Regions from separate parts of the Sphingomonas sp. ABOLE genome, predicted to be linked through region 3. Evidence: predicted binding sites of a transcription regulator. Region 3 holds the regulator's gene; each other region holds the start of a gene.
The links. The regulator LexA, encoded in region 3, represses DNA repair genes until DNA is damaged. The targets are predictions, from matches to a motif close to GTTCCNCNCTTGTTCT.
Positions count from the first base shown of each region.

Region 1: the regulator LexA is predicted to act here: its motif matches at 2,306-2,321, upstream of CA234_RS13040 (protein ImuA).
Region 2: the regulator LexA is predicted to act here: its motif matches at 2,042-2,057, upstream of CA234_RS08570 (protein ImuA).

Region 1 is NZ_QQWY01000019.1:8,881-13,192, forward strand. It holds gene CA234_RS13035 (DNA polymerase Y family protein) at 1-1,246, opposite strand, end outside; gene CA234_RS13040 (protein ImuA) at 1,524-2,285, opposite strand; gene CA234_RS13045 (hypothetical protein) at 2,564-2,917, opposite strand; one part of gene CA234_RS13050 (IS3 family transposase) at 3,009-3,356, shown strand; one part of gene CA234_RS13050 (IS3 family transposase) at 3,359-4,312, shown strand, end outside.
Region 2 is NZ_QQWY01000011.1:26,418-30,729, reverse strand. It holds gene CA234_RS08590 (hypothetical protein) at 15-275, opposite strand; gene CA234_RS08585 (SOS response-associated peptidase family protein) at 301-822, opposite strand; gene CA234_RS08580 (SOS response-associated peptidase) at 875-1,483, shown strand; gene CA234_RS08575 (DUF1810 domain-containing protein) at 1,485-1,922, shown strand; gene CA234_RS08570 (protein ImuA) at 2,078-2,854, shown strand; gene CA234_RS08565 (DUF6504 family protein) at 2,772-4,312, shown strand, end outside.
Region 3 is NZ_QQWY01000034.1:14,588-18,899, reverse strand. It holds gene CA234_RS18135 (PilZ domain-containing protein) at 1-553, shown strand, start outside; gene CA234_RS18130 (molybdopterin molybdotransferase MoeA) at 595-1,776, shown strand; gene lexA (transcriptional repressor LexA) at 1,835-2,512, shown strand; gene CA234_RS18120 (hypothetical protein) at 2,739-3,656, shown strand; gene bla (subclass B3 metallo-beta-lactamase) at 3,832-4,312, opposite strand, start outside.

The DNA.
Region 1 (4,312 bases), on a different contig from region 3:
CGCCGACGATCGTGTAGCGCTTGCCCCGCCACTCGAACCGGCGGGGAGGCTGATCCGGGAGCAGCGCCAGCACGTTGAAGAGCGGCTCGGGCCGAGCGAAGAGGCGGATCGGGCGCTGCCAACCCGGCCACTCCCCCGGCTGCTCATTGGGATCGACCTGCGCGACCGCGCGCTCGGGTACATGGCTCTCGACAGGAGCGATGCGGAAGACCGCGCTGGGGCCGATCCTGCCAGCGATGACGTCGACGAGGCGCGACGGATCGCGCACCATCGTGTCGCCGGCGAGGACAGCGCCCAGGTCCATGGCATCGAGGGGCTCGGTGTGCGGCGCAGCGAGCCAGAACTGCTCGATGCCCATGCCGGGATCGATGCGGTCGATGCGGAGCTTCAGCAGGCGCAGGAGGTGCGTCACCTCTCGCGTCGGCCGCGATGTGCCGATCGCCACCACCTGCTCGCCGCCGTCGACGCGCAGACCCGTCAACCGGAGCGAGCGGGCGCCGAGCCCCCGCTCCTGCAGCACCTGCGCCAGATCACCCAGCAGATCGCCCATGACTTGCTCGATTGCCTCGGCGGTGCCGATCGGCTCGAGCAGCCGGCGCTCGACGAACGGCACCTCGGCGTCTTCGCGCGGCGTGATGGGTTCAGCTACCGCGCCCAGCGCCTGATCGAGGCGGGTGATCGCGGGCAGACCGAGGCGGCGGGCGAGCGGCCCGCGTGCGACGGGCAGGAGATCCGCAATCCGCTCGAACCCGAACTTCCGCGCTGCAGCTTGTGCAGTCGCGGATAGGCGAAGGGCGGCGATCGGCAGCGGTGCGAGCGCGTCAGCCGTCCTGCCAGGCTCAACCCGGGTCAGGTCGTCTCTGCCGTAGCGGGCGAGCGCATGTGCGGCACCAGGGGTATCGGCAATGGCCACGCGCGCGGTGAAGCCCGCGCGGCGGCAGAATGCCTGCAGCCGCCGGCAGAACCGCTCCTCGCCGCCATGAAGGTGCTCGCAGCCCGTCAGATCGATCCATAGGCCGTCGGTCGGGGTAACCGCCGCCGTCGGCGACCAGCGGCGCACGGCGAGCAGGGCGAGGCGATCGAGCAGCGCAGCATCGGCCTCCGGCTCCGCAGGGCGGAAGTCCAGGTCGGACACGAGGGCGCGGGCATGGGTCGCGGCCATACCGGGGCGGATGCCGAGCGCCTGCGCGCCTAGGCACGCGGCCACTACCTCCTCGCGGCGGCCGACCTTGCCCACCAGCGCCATCGGTGCGTCTGATGTGGCTTCAATATGAAAACGCGATGCTTCCGGAGTGCTTACGCCATGAGTTGCCTTGTACGGATTGCTGGCGGGCTCCGAGCGTCGGCCGAGCTCGCGCATCGGAGGCTTTGCATGCGCCGGCAGCGCCGCGATCTGTGCCTCGACGTCGGCGCGGGGATCCGCACCTTGCCGTGCCCAGCGGGCACCAGGTCGCCAGCCCCCGCCGCGCGGGACCGAGCAAGCGCCGGGATCATCGTCGACGGGGAGCTGAAGCGCTGGCCGCTCAGGCGGCCGCGATGCGGGCCGTTCCAACCTTCTCAGCCGCTCGATGGCCAAGTTCGGCAGGAACAGCGAGACGACCCGTCTCATCGCTACCCTCCACAATCAGGGAGAAGGATGCTCCACCACGCTGGCGCGCCAGCTCAACCGACCAGCGCGGCCGCCCCACGCCAGCGACGCTTAGTCGCTCGGACGGGGCAGCGCCGATGCGCCACCGGGTCCATGCAGCCGACGGCTCTTCCAGCGGATCCTGGTCGCGCCCGCGCCGGCGGCGCAGCAGCAGCACCGGCATGTCCGCCTCGGCCGCCACCAGCTGCAGGCGCCGCGTCGCGACCATCGACACCCGGGTTGCCTCGGCCACAACCACAGACGGGGTGCCGTCCCGCACGGCATCCTCAATTACGGCCAGGAGAGCGGCATCGTCACGCGGCTGCGCATAGATCACGCTGGAAGACGGTAGTCCCGCTTGGGCCAGGCCCGGCGCGTAGAGGTCGCTGCGGAAGCTCGCCCAAAGCACCGGGCCATTCGCCTCCGCGGCCTCGCGCGCGGCGATGCCGGCGAGGAACAGGGTCGTGGCGGCGTCGTCGACCACGGCGAGGCTCCGCGCGGACGCCTCGTGGAGCGCGCCGGCACGCAGCCCCCCTGCCCCGAGCCGACTGTCGATCGCGTCGACGCCGAAGGGCAGCACCCGGTAGTCGGCCGCGGGCGTCGCGATCGTGCGGAGGTGCGCTATGCTGGGCGCGAGGGACTCGAGGGCGGCGATCATCGTGTTCTAAGACTCTAAACGTTCCCTCTATGTTCCTTTACGGAGCACCTTTGGTCAAGGAGGGGCGAACACGTAGCTGTGGATTGATGGAACGGAGATGGAACAGGGGCGGCCGCGGAGCGCCGTTGCAGGCGTGGAGCCGACTGCTAGCGTCAGCGCATGTGGATAGAGCCAGCCTACAGCGGTAAACCGGAGCCATTGTAAGTGCGAGCGTTATTCAGGCCTATGACACGTCTCAGCTGGTGGCCGAAACGTGCCTAGGTACCTCTCACTCGTTCTCAGCGTACATCCAACATGCGGTAGATGAACGACAGAACCTTTTCGAACCAGGCCGGCCAGTTCAACGCCTTTCGGGCCTCAGCTGGGCTCTTACGCGCTGCCAGCCTTGTCACTCGCGACTCCATGAAGACGATAAAGACCGCAACTACGACAGAGAGAGTTAGGTTGATATAGACACTGGTGAATCCATCGATCAGTACCGCTTCGTGCGGCCGATGATTGGAAATTAGCATCCACACTGCCTTCCCAAAGAGGCGCATCTCCTCGTGAAGCGCACTGAGCGCGAAGTATCCAAAGATGAGTAGGAGGACGACGTGGAGTCGTGTTAACACTGCCGACAGAAAGCTAGACATAGCATTTGTCCGCCGTCAGCACCGATGGCACAGATTTGAGGTTGTGATTTAAGGAGGATCTGGGCTTCGTCGTAGTGACGAAGGAACGAAGATGAAGCTCAGATCCTCCAATGTAAAATCGCCCGCCAAGGCCCCAGCAGAGCGGGTAGTGAAGGACATCCGCCGACAGACCCGGCGCCACTTTTCGGCCGAGGACAAGATCCGCATCGTGCTGGATGGCCTGCGTGGGGAAGACAGCATCGCCGAGCTATGCCGCAAGGAAGGCATTGCCCAGAGCCTGTATTACACCTGGTCGAAGGAGTTCATGGAAGCTGGCAAGCGCCGCCTGGCCGGCGACACCGCCCGTGCCGCGACCACCGGAGAGGTCCAGGACCTGCGCCGCGAAGCCCGGGCCCTGAAGGAATGCGTGGCCGATCTGACACTGGAAAACCGTCTGCTCAAAAAAAGCATGGTCGCGGATGGGGGCAACGACGAATGAGGTATCCCGCATCCGAGAAGCTCGAGATCATCAGAACCGTCGAGCAGTCGCACCTGTCGGCCAAGCGCACGCTGGACCAACTCGGCATCCCTCGTCGGACATTCTACCGCTGGTATGATCGCTACCTCGAAGGCGGGCCGGAGGCGTTGGAAGATCGGCCATCGGCGCCGAGCCGGGTGTGGAACCGCATCCCGGCGGGCATCCACGACCAGATCATCGAGCTGGCGCTGGAACAGTCTGAGCTGAGCCCCCGGGAACTGGCCGTGCGCTTCACCGATGGGCAGCGCTACTTCGTGTCGGAATCCACGGTTTACCGCCTGTTGAAGGCCCACGACCTGATCACCAGCCCGGCCTATGTCGTGATCAAGGCTGCCGATCAGTTCCACACGAAAACCACGCGGCCGAACGAGATGTGGCAGACCGACTTCACCTACTTCAAGATCATCGGGTGGGGCTGGATGTATCTGTCGACCGTGCTCGACGACTTCTCACGCTACATCATCGCCTGGAAGCTGTGCACCAACATGCGAGCCGAGGACGTCACCGACACGCTGGACCTCGCCCTGGCGGCTTCTGGTTGCGACAGCGCCACGGTGCTGCACAAACCCCGGCTACTCAGCGATAATGGCCCCAGCTACATCGCGGGTGAGCTGGCGGAATACATCGAGGCCCGGAAGATGAGCCATGTCCGCGGCGCCCCGTGTCATCCCCAAACCCAGGGCAAGATCGAGCGCTGGCACCAGACCCTGAAAAACCGCATCTTGCTGGAAAACTACTTCCTGCCCGGCGACCTCGAAGCCCACATCGAGACCTTCGTCGAGCACTACAATCACCAGCGATACCACGAGAGCCTGGCCAACGTGACGCCTGCCGATGCCTACTTCGGCAGGGCTCCGGCAATCATCAAACTGCGCGAA
Region 2 (4,312 bases), on a different contig from region 3:
CCGTCTCGGATACATCACCACGGTATGTCGTCGTCCGTAATCGCATCGGTCGCCTCCGGCGCGGAGGGTTGGCTAGGCCAAAGGCGTACGCCCGCGTCGGCACGGCGCCTCAGCTCGGCTATGATAGCCACAGCCATGTCCCGATCGCCGTCGTAGTTCGCTATCGTTCGCTCGAATGACGCGGCGAGGTCGGCGGGGGATGTTTGAGGATATTCGAGCAGGATCTCATCGGCCTCTTGGGTCAGCCAATCTTCTACGTCCGCTAGCGCGTCCATGCTCATCCTCCTTTCTTTTCGGTGGTCACAGCGCGAGTTCCGATTGGCTGGTCCCGCCGCCTAGGAGCCGCTCGACGAGGAATGTCCGCTCTGGCGGCGTCTGCAGCAGGTCGATCTCCGGAACGGTAGCGTCGAGCCATTGCATCCGGTGCCGTCGTTCGATGATCGCGCCATGCCGTTCCTGGTAGCGTGCAACCTCCGCGTTCGCCGCGAACGTGATGATACGGAAGCTGAGCGGCCACTCGCCCATCGCCGGCTCCCAGATGGCGGCAAGATAGAAGAAGTTGCCGCTTTCGAGGGTCGCGCGGTAGCGCTTGTCCCCCACGCGCATGTGAAACTCGCTGGCTGGAACCAGGCAGCGATGGCGCGGGAAAGTGCGGCCCTCCGAGCGAACGAACCGCAACGAGGCACCATCGCTGAACCGGGGGTTCGACCCCCATGCCGCCTCGACCATCTCGATTTCGCTGGCGTCATCCGGATTTCGCCTGATGATGGGACGTCTGCCCCCCGGCGGGGCATCGATATCAAATGGTGTGGGCGACTCCATCGCGCCGGAACATACTGGGAACGACGACAGGTCGCAAGAAAGGCTGGGGCGCGTGTGCAATGACTATCGGCTTGAGGTGGACGTCGCCTCGATCATGGAGGACTTCGAAGACCTCAAGATCAAGATCAAGACCCCCGAAGGCACGCCAAACGTGGCAGCTCGTGAGGATATCAAGATCAGCGATTCAGCCCCGATAGTACGCGGTGTCGATGGCGAACGTGGCGTGGGCGAGCTGGTCAGTCGTAGATGGAGCTGGCCAGGGCAAGGCGGCAGGCCCGTCTATAACTTCCGCAGCGAAGGTCGCGAATTTTCCTCCGGCCGCTGCCTGATCCTCGCCGATGGCTTCTATGAGTTCACCGAACCGCAGCCAGGTCAGAAGCGCAAAACGAAGTGGCTGTTCACGTTGAAGGGACACGACTGGTTCTGCATCGCCGGCATCTGGCGCACAGCGCCATCCGGCGAAGCCTGGACCATGCTGACCATGGAGCCGGGTGAGGATGTCGCGCCATATCATCATCGTCAGATAATCCCACTGACACGAGACCAGTGGGCCGACTGGCTCGATCCGTCGGTGCCGGCGAAGGATGTGCTGCGAGCGTTGCCGAAAGGCAGCTTGCCGGTCACGCGCGTGTTCCCGGCCGCAGAACCGGCGCTGCTCTGACATGCCGGGGACCAACTCGCTCGACCGCTTCGTCGAGGCTCAGACCCTCAGCTACAAGACCGCGCTCGCCGAGATCCGGCGCGGGGCCAAGCGCTCGCACTGGATGTGGTATGTTTTTCCACAGTTCGCCGGGCTCGGGCGCAGTTCGACCGCGCAGCATTTCGCCGTCCGGTCGCTCGAGGAGGCCCGCGCTTATCTCGACCACGCCGTATTGGGTCCGCGCTATCTCGAATGCGTCGCTGCGCTGCAGGATCTCGCGACAAGCAATGCCGAGGCTGTGTTCGGCGACATCGATGCCACGAAGCTGCGCTCATCGCTCACTCTGTTCGAGGCAGCCCGTCCCAACGCGCTCATCGCCGCGGCGCTCGACCGTTGGTTTGGCGGCGAGCGCGACCCGTTGACGCTGCGGCTGATCGGGGACGAGGCGCCCACAGGCTAAGCCGCTACATGTTAACGCCCGAGAGACGGATAGCTTGGGCGATCGAACCCGCGAGTTGCGTATCGAAGTCATGCGGCTTGGTAATCAATCATCCGGCTTGACGAATCCCAAGAGTAAGCGGAACATAAAAGGAACAAGTGAGTCGATGCTGACCGATGCCCGTACCTTCGTCGTCCCCCGATCGGCCCGGTGCCGATCAAATAGCCGCGCTTCGCGCGCAGCTTGCGCAGGCCCAGAGCCAGCGCGGGCCGGTGCTGGCGTTCGGACTGGAAGCGGTCGATAGCCAGATTGCCGGCGGCGGGCTCGACGGCGCCGGGCTCCACGAGATAGCCGCTGCCACCGCCTCGCTGAACGACGACGCGGCCGCCACGCTGTTCGCAGCCGGTATCGCCGCCCGATTCGCAGCACAGCCAGGATTCACAGTGCTGTGGGCGCTGAGCCGCTATGACCTTTATGCGCCGGGGCTGGAACAGGTCGGGCTCGGCCCTGAGCGTATTTTCCACGCCGAGGCGGGCAAGGATGCCGAGGTGCTGGCATTGGCCGAGGATGCGTTGCGGTTCGGCTCGCTTGCCTGCGTGGTCGCCGAGGTGAAGTCGGCCGACCAGACCGCGACCCGCCGGCTCCAGCTCGCCGCATCGGATGGCGGGACGCCGATCCTGCTCTACCGCCGGCATCGCTCGCTCGATCGCTGTCCGCTCGGTCAGCCCTCGTCGGCGATGACCCGCTGGCGGATCGGCTGCGTGTCGTCAGCCAGGCTGCCCTACCCCGGCGTCGGTCGTCCGCGCTGGTCGGTCGAGCTGGTCCGGCAGCGCAACGGTAATCCCTTCTCCCTCGAACTCGATGCGTGTGATGACCAGGGTCGCCTCGCTCTACCTGCCCCAGCTCGCCATCGAGCGGTTGCGGCGGTCGGAGCGGCCAGCCAAGCTGCCTGAGGCGCTGCCGGCCCCCACACGCTCGAGGTTCGCACCGCCGATCGATGACGATCCTGGCGCCTGCTCGGTGCCGCGCGGCGGCGGCTGGCGGCCGGGCGCCCGCTGGGCGCTCGTTGATCATGGCGCCGCGGCCTGGCCACGCGACGGCGCTCCGCCGCGCGCGTCGGTCGAGGACGCGATCGCCTCGCTGCCCGCGCATCAACAACCGCCCAAGCGCATGCTCGGCCGGCGCAGCGAACCTGCCGATCATCCGTTCAAGGCAATGCCGCCCGACGAAGGTGCCCCGGCGCGCAGGCCTGCCATGCCGGCCCCGATCGCTCAGACATGGGGTCGCCCGACCGTCCTGATCGAGCGGATCGGCCAGAAGGACGTGTTGACCGCCACGTGCCCGGCCGCACTCGAGCTGGGCCTGCGCCCCGGCATGGCTGCGGCCTATGCGCGCGCGCTCGTCGCCGATCTCGACGTGCGCGACGCCGAGCCCGATGAGGATCGCGCTTGGCTCGACCGGCTGGCGCTTCATGCGGTCGGCCATTGGACGCCTTCCGCCAGCGTCGCCGGACCGGATGGCTTGTGGCTCGATCTCACCGGTACCACCCATCTGTTCGGTGGCGAGCCGCACTTCTGCCGCCGGTTACTGCGCTTCCTCCAGCGCATCGGCTTCACCGCCAGCATCGCGATCGCCGGCACCCCGGGCGCAGCGCATGCGCTGGCGCGCTACGGCGACAAGCCGGCCACCATCCTGCCACCTGGCACCGAAGCCGAGACCCTCGCCGACCTGCCGCTTGCCGCGCTGCGACTGACGCCGGAGGCGTTGCATGCGGCCGCCAGGTTCGGGCTGGAGCGGATTTCCGACCTCTATCCGATGCCGCGCGGTCCGCTCGCGCGGCGGCTCGGCATGGCGACGGTCACTCGCCTCGACCAGGCCCGCGGCATGGTCGCCGAGCCGATCGTCCCGGTGGTACCCTTCGAAGAGCCGCGCGTGATGCGCCGGCTGCTGGAACCGATCGGTACAGCTGAGGCGATCACCCAGGTGATTGGCGATCTCGTCGACGACATGGTGGCGGTGCTGCAGGCACGGGGGCTCGGTCTTCGCGCCGCGGTGCTGACCTGCTTGCGCGTCGACGGCGACGAGCAGCGTATCGGTCTTGGTACCGCGCGGGCAACGCGCGACGCGAAGCATCTCACGCGGATGCTAGCGATGCGGGTCGAACGGATCGATCCGGGGCTGGGTATCGAGGCGGTGGCGCTTGCCGCCCCGAGGATCGAAGATCTCGCACCGGTGTCGCTCGGTGCGGCGCTGGTTGGCGACGATCGTCCCGCCGACATCGCGCCGCTGGTCGACCAGCTTGCCGGACGCGTCGGTGAGGCCGCATTGTTCCGGGTTGGCGCAGAGGAGAGCGACGTACCCGAACGCGCGACCCGGCGGACAGACGTGCTCGCGACACCGGTTGGCTGGCC
Region 3 (4,312 bases):
GCACCGCGGCGGCGAGGTCGAGCAGCTGCGCACCCGCGACATCTCGCAAGGTGGGGTCGGCGTCGAGGCGCGCGGGCTCGGCGTTGACGAGGCGGTGCAGCTGACCTTCGACGGGCTGCGTCCGCTGGAAGGCACGGTGCGCTGGATCACGGGCGAGACCGCCGGCATCGTCTTTACCGAGGAGCTGGGCTGGCAGACCCTGTTCCCCTGGCTCCGCGGCATCCAGCAGGCGCCCGCCCCCCAGGCCGGCGGGAGCGATGCCGACGGGTTGCTGCAGGACAAGCTGGCGCTGCGCCTCGACCTGCCTGGGCGGGTGCGCGAGGGCGTCGGCTGGTGGAATTGCCGTATCCATGCGCTCACCGCCCAGCAGGTCGAGTTCGAGGCGCGCCAGGCCTTCGCGCCGGGCAGTTCGCTCTGGGTGGCACTCCCCGAGATCGGCGGCGGCCCGGCGCGGGTGGTGCGGGCGCGGCATGGCCGGACGCTCGCCGAATTCCGCATGCCGCTGCGCGACAGTGACCTGCGCCTGCTCACCGCGAGCCGCCGCACCGGCTGAAGCCGCTTGCATCGCCGCCGCCGCACCGCCAATCGGGCGGCATGGCACTTCTTCCCATCGCCGAGGCCCAGGCGCGGCTGCTCGCGCTTGCCGGCCCCACCCCCGTCGAGACGGTCCCGCTGGGGCAAGCCGTCGGCCGCTGGGCCGCCGAGCCGGTGGTCGCACGCCGCACCCAGCCGGAAACCGACCTTTCGGCGATGGACGGCTATGCGATCCGCTTCGCCGACCTGCCCGGACCTTGGGCCGTGATCGGCGAGAGCGCGGCGGGGTCTGGCTTCGCGGGCACGGTTGCGCCCGGAGAAGCGGTACGGATCTTCACCGGCGCGCCGATGCCCGCGGGCGCGGACACGGTGCTCGTCCAGGAAGAGGCCGCGCGCGACGGCGATCAGCTAAGCCTCGCTGGCGAAGGCCCGTCCTATCTGGGTCGCAACACGCGCCGCCGCGGGCTGGACTTTGCGCAAGGCGACGCGCTGATCGCAGCGGGCGAGCGGCTCACGCCAGCCCGGATCGCGCTGGCGGCGATCGGCGGCCATGCGGCACTGCCCGTCGGCCGCAAGGTCCGCGTCGCCATCGCCGCGACCGGCGACGAGCTGGTGGCACCGGGTATGCCGATCGGGCCCGCCCAGTTGCCCGAATCGAACCGCACGATGCTCGCCGCGCAGCTGGCCGATCTGCCGGTCGAGATCGTCGACCTCGGCATCCTGCCCGACGATCTGGGCGCCCTCACCCATGCCTTCGCCACTGTCGAGGCCGATCTGCTGATCACCAGCGGCGGCGCGTCGGTAGGCGATCACGACCTCGTCCGCCCCGCGCTGGAAGCCGCCGGCGCGACCATCGACTTCTGGCGCATCGCGCTCCGACCGGGCAAGCCGATGATGGCGGGCACGCGCGGCGACATGGTCGTGCTGGGCCTGCCGGGCAATCCGGTTTCGGTGTTCGTCACCGCGCTGCTCTTCGCCAAGCCCTTGATCGCGCACCGATCCGGTGCCGCCGATCCGTTCCCGCGCGGGCGCTCGGCGATCCTCGGCGAGCCGCTGCCGGCCAATGGCCCGCGCACCGACTATCTCCGCGCCGCGCTGATCGACGGCCGCGTCCATGCCTCGGCGATCCAGGACAGCTCGATGCTCCGCACGCTCGCCCGCAGCACCTGCCTGATCGTGCGCGAGCCGCATGCGCCAGCCGCAAATAGCTCCGACTCGGTGGAAATCCTCGACATCGCTTGACAGCGCCTCGGAACATTGCATAAACGTTCCCAGTCTGTTCTGGACCACGGAGGATTGGATGCTCACGCGCAAGCAGCACGAGCTGATCTGCTTCATTTCCGACCGTCTTGCCGAGACGGGCGTATCGCCCTCGTTCGAGGAAATGAAGGAGGCGCTCGATCTCAAGTCGAAATCGGGCGTGCACCGCCTGATCAGCGCGCTGGAGGAACGCGAGTTCATCCGCCGCCTGCCCAACCGCGCCCGCGCGCTGGAAGTGCTGCGCATGCCCGAGCGCGGCGAGCGCAAGCCTGTCGCCAAGGCGCCCAAGCCGGCGAGCGCGGCCGCCGCTCCCGCATCGCCCCCGACGCCGGCCAATGACGTGGTGGAGATCCCGCTGCACGGCCGCATCGCCGCGGGTACGCCGATCGAGGCGCTCGAAGGCTCGACCATGCTGCCGGTGCCCGCCGCGCTGCTCGGCGCGGGCGAGCATTATGCGCTCGAAGTCGCTGGCGATTCGATGGTGGAAGCCGGCATCCTCGACGGCGACTATGCGCTGATCCGCCGCACCGAGACCGCACGGGACGGCGAGATCGTCGTCGCGCTGATCGACGATGCCGAGGCGACGCTGAAATATTTCCGCAAGGAAGGCGCGATGGTCCGGCTCGATCCGGCCAATCGCGACTATACGCCCCAGCGCTATCGCCCGGATCAGGTGCGGGTGCAGGGCCGGTTGGCGGGATTGTTGCGCCGCTACTGATGAATGGGGCCGGGACGAGGCGATGCGAAGCACCAGCTACAGCTTCGCCTTACGCTTCGTCCATTCCTTGTCCGCCCGCCCCCGCACACCTCGGGCGCGCTGATCCGCGTGGTGTACTTTCAGGCATCGATATTACTACTTCTACGCATCGGACATTCATGCCACGGTCTGCACACAAGAAGTGATGGAGCGCGGGCCGATGCGTGGACCTCTTCTGGCGGTGGCGATGAGCCTGCTCTTCCCAGGCCTCGGGATGGCGCAGCAGAGCATATCCTCTTCTCAGGACGCGGCGCAGTCGCCGGCTACCACGGATACAACCGATCGCGCACAGGGGCGCAAGGCGCCTGCCGGCCCCACCGATCCCATCATCGTCACAGGACGCAAGCCTGCTTCCAAGAAGGACATCAGCGCGCTGGTGCATGCGATCACGCCGCCCAGTCCCAACGATGCACCGCTGCCCCGCTTCCAAAGCGCCGTCTGCTTCGGTAGCGTCGGGCTCGAGCGCTCCGTCCTCGAGATGATCGGCTACCGCCTGGCGGCAGATGCCGAGCAGGCCGGGCTAAAGCTCGCGGGCGATGGATGCACGCCCAACATCCTCGTCGTCTTCACCGACGGCGTAGCCACGGGGATCGACACGCTCGTGCGGCGCAAATGGTGGCTCTTCGGGGATCGTACGCCGTCGGAAATCCGCACCATCGTCGGCGAGCGCGGTCCCGTGCGCGCATGGAGCAACAGCGAAGTCCTCAGCCGCGATGGCGAGCATATCAACCAGGGCGGCTTTTTGAACGTCCCGATTGCCTCCAGGCTGGTCTCGCCCACGCGCAAGGACATGCTAGCGTCGATCGTGCTGGTCGAGCGCTCGGCCGTGATCGGCAAGACCAGCAACCAGATCGCCGATTATCTGGCGATGCGCACCCTGGGCGGCGCCCGCCCCCGCGCCACCGGACCGACGGAGACGATCCTGTCCCTGTTCGACGGGAATACCAATCGCGTGCCGAGCGAACTCACCGCCTTCGACCGCGGCTATCTGCGCGGCCTCTATGCCGGACAGGCCAATGCCTTTGCCTGGAGCACGCGCGGATTGATCGTCGAGCGCGTCCTCAAGGAGCAACAGGCAGATCCCCCGCCGTTTGCCGAACACTGACTGCACGCTCGGTGCGGTCCTCGCGTCTGGACGCGTCGGCCGTGCGAAGGATGGGGCCGTTCAGCGAACGTTCGTGGGCCATCCCTTGCGCGCGTGCGGGCTTTGGATGGCGCCCGCGCGCCCGAGGGCCCACCTTGATTGACCGGGGCCCGGCGCGCCGTTCAAGCTGCACGCCTTACTTGGGCGTTTGGGCCCTGAGCTCCGCCTCGAACGCCTTCTGCGCCGCATCCACCCGACGCCCCAGTTCGCCCGGATCGACGAACGCCTCGGGATCGCCCGCCGCCTGCTTGGCGCGTTTGGCGGCGAGATCGAACTGCTCGGCGTGGAAGCTCAGGAACACGTCGGCCTGGGTCGCGCGCAGCTTGGCGAAGGTGGCGCGGAAATCGGCGGGCGCCGCGTCATAGCCATGGCCCGGTGTCAGCGGCTGGTCGGCGACGCTGAAGCTGCAGGCGAACAGCACCGTCAGGCTGTCCCCGCCCGAGGGGACCTGCATGGTGAAGCTGGTGCAGCCCTTGGTGTGCCCCGGCGTCAGATGCGCGACCAGCGTGTTGGTGCCGAGCCGGATCTCCTCGCCGTCCTTGAGCTGCCCGTCCACCTTCACCGGCGGCGCGGCGATGCTGATGTCCGGGCGATAGTCGGACGTGCCCGCCTCCAGC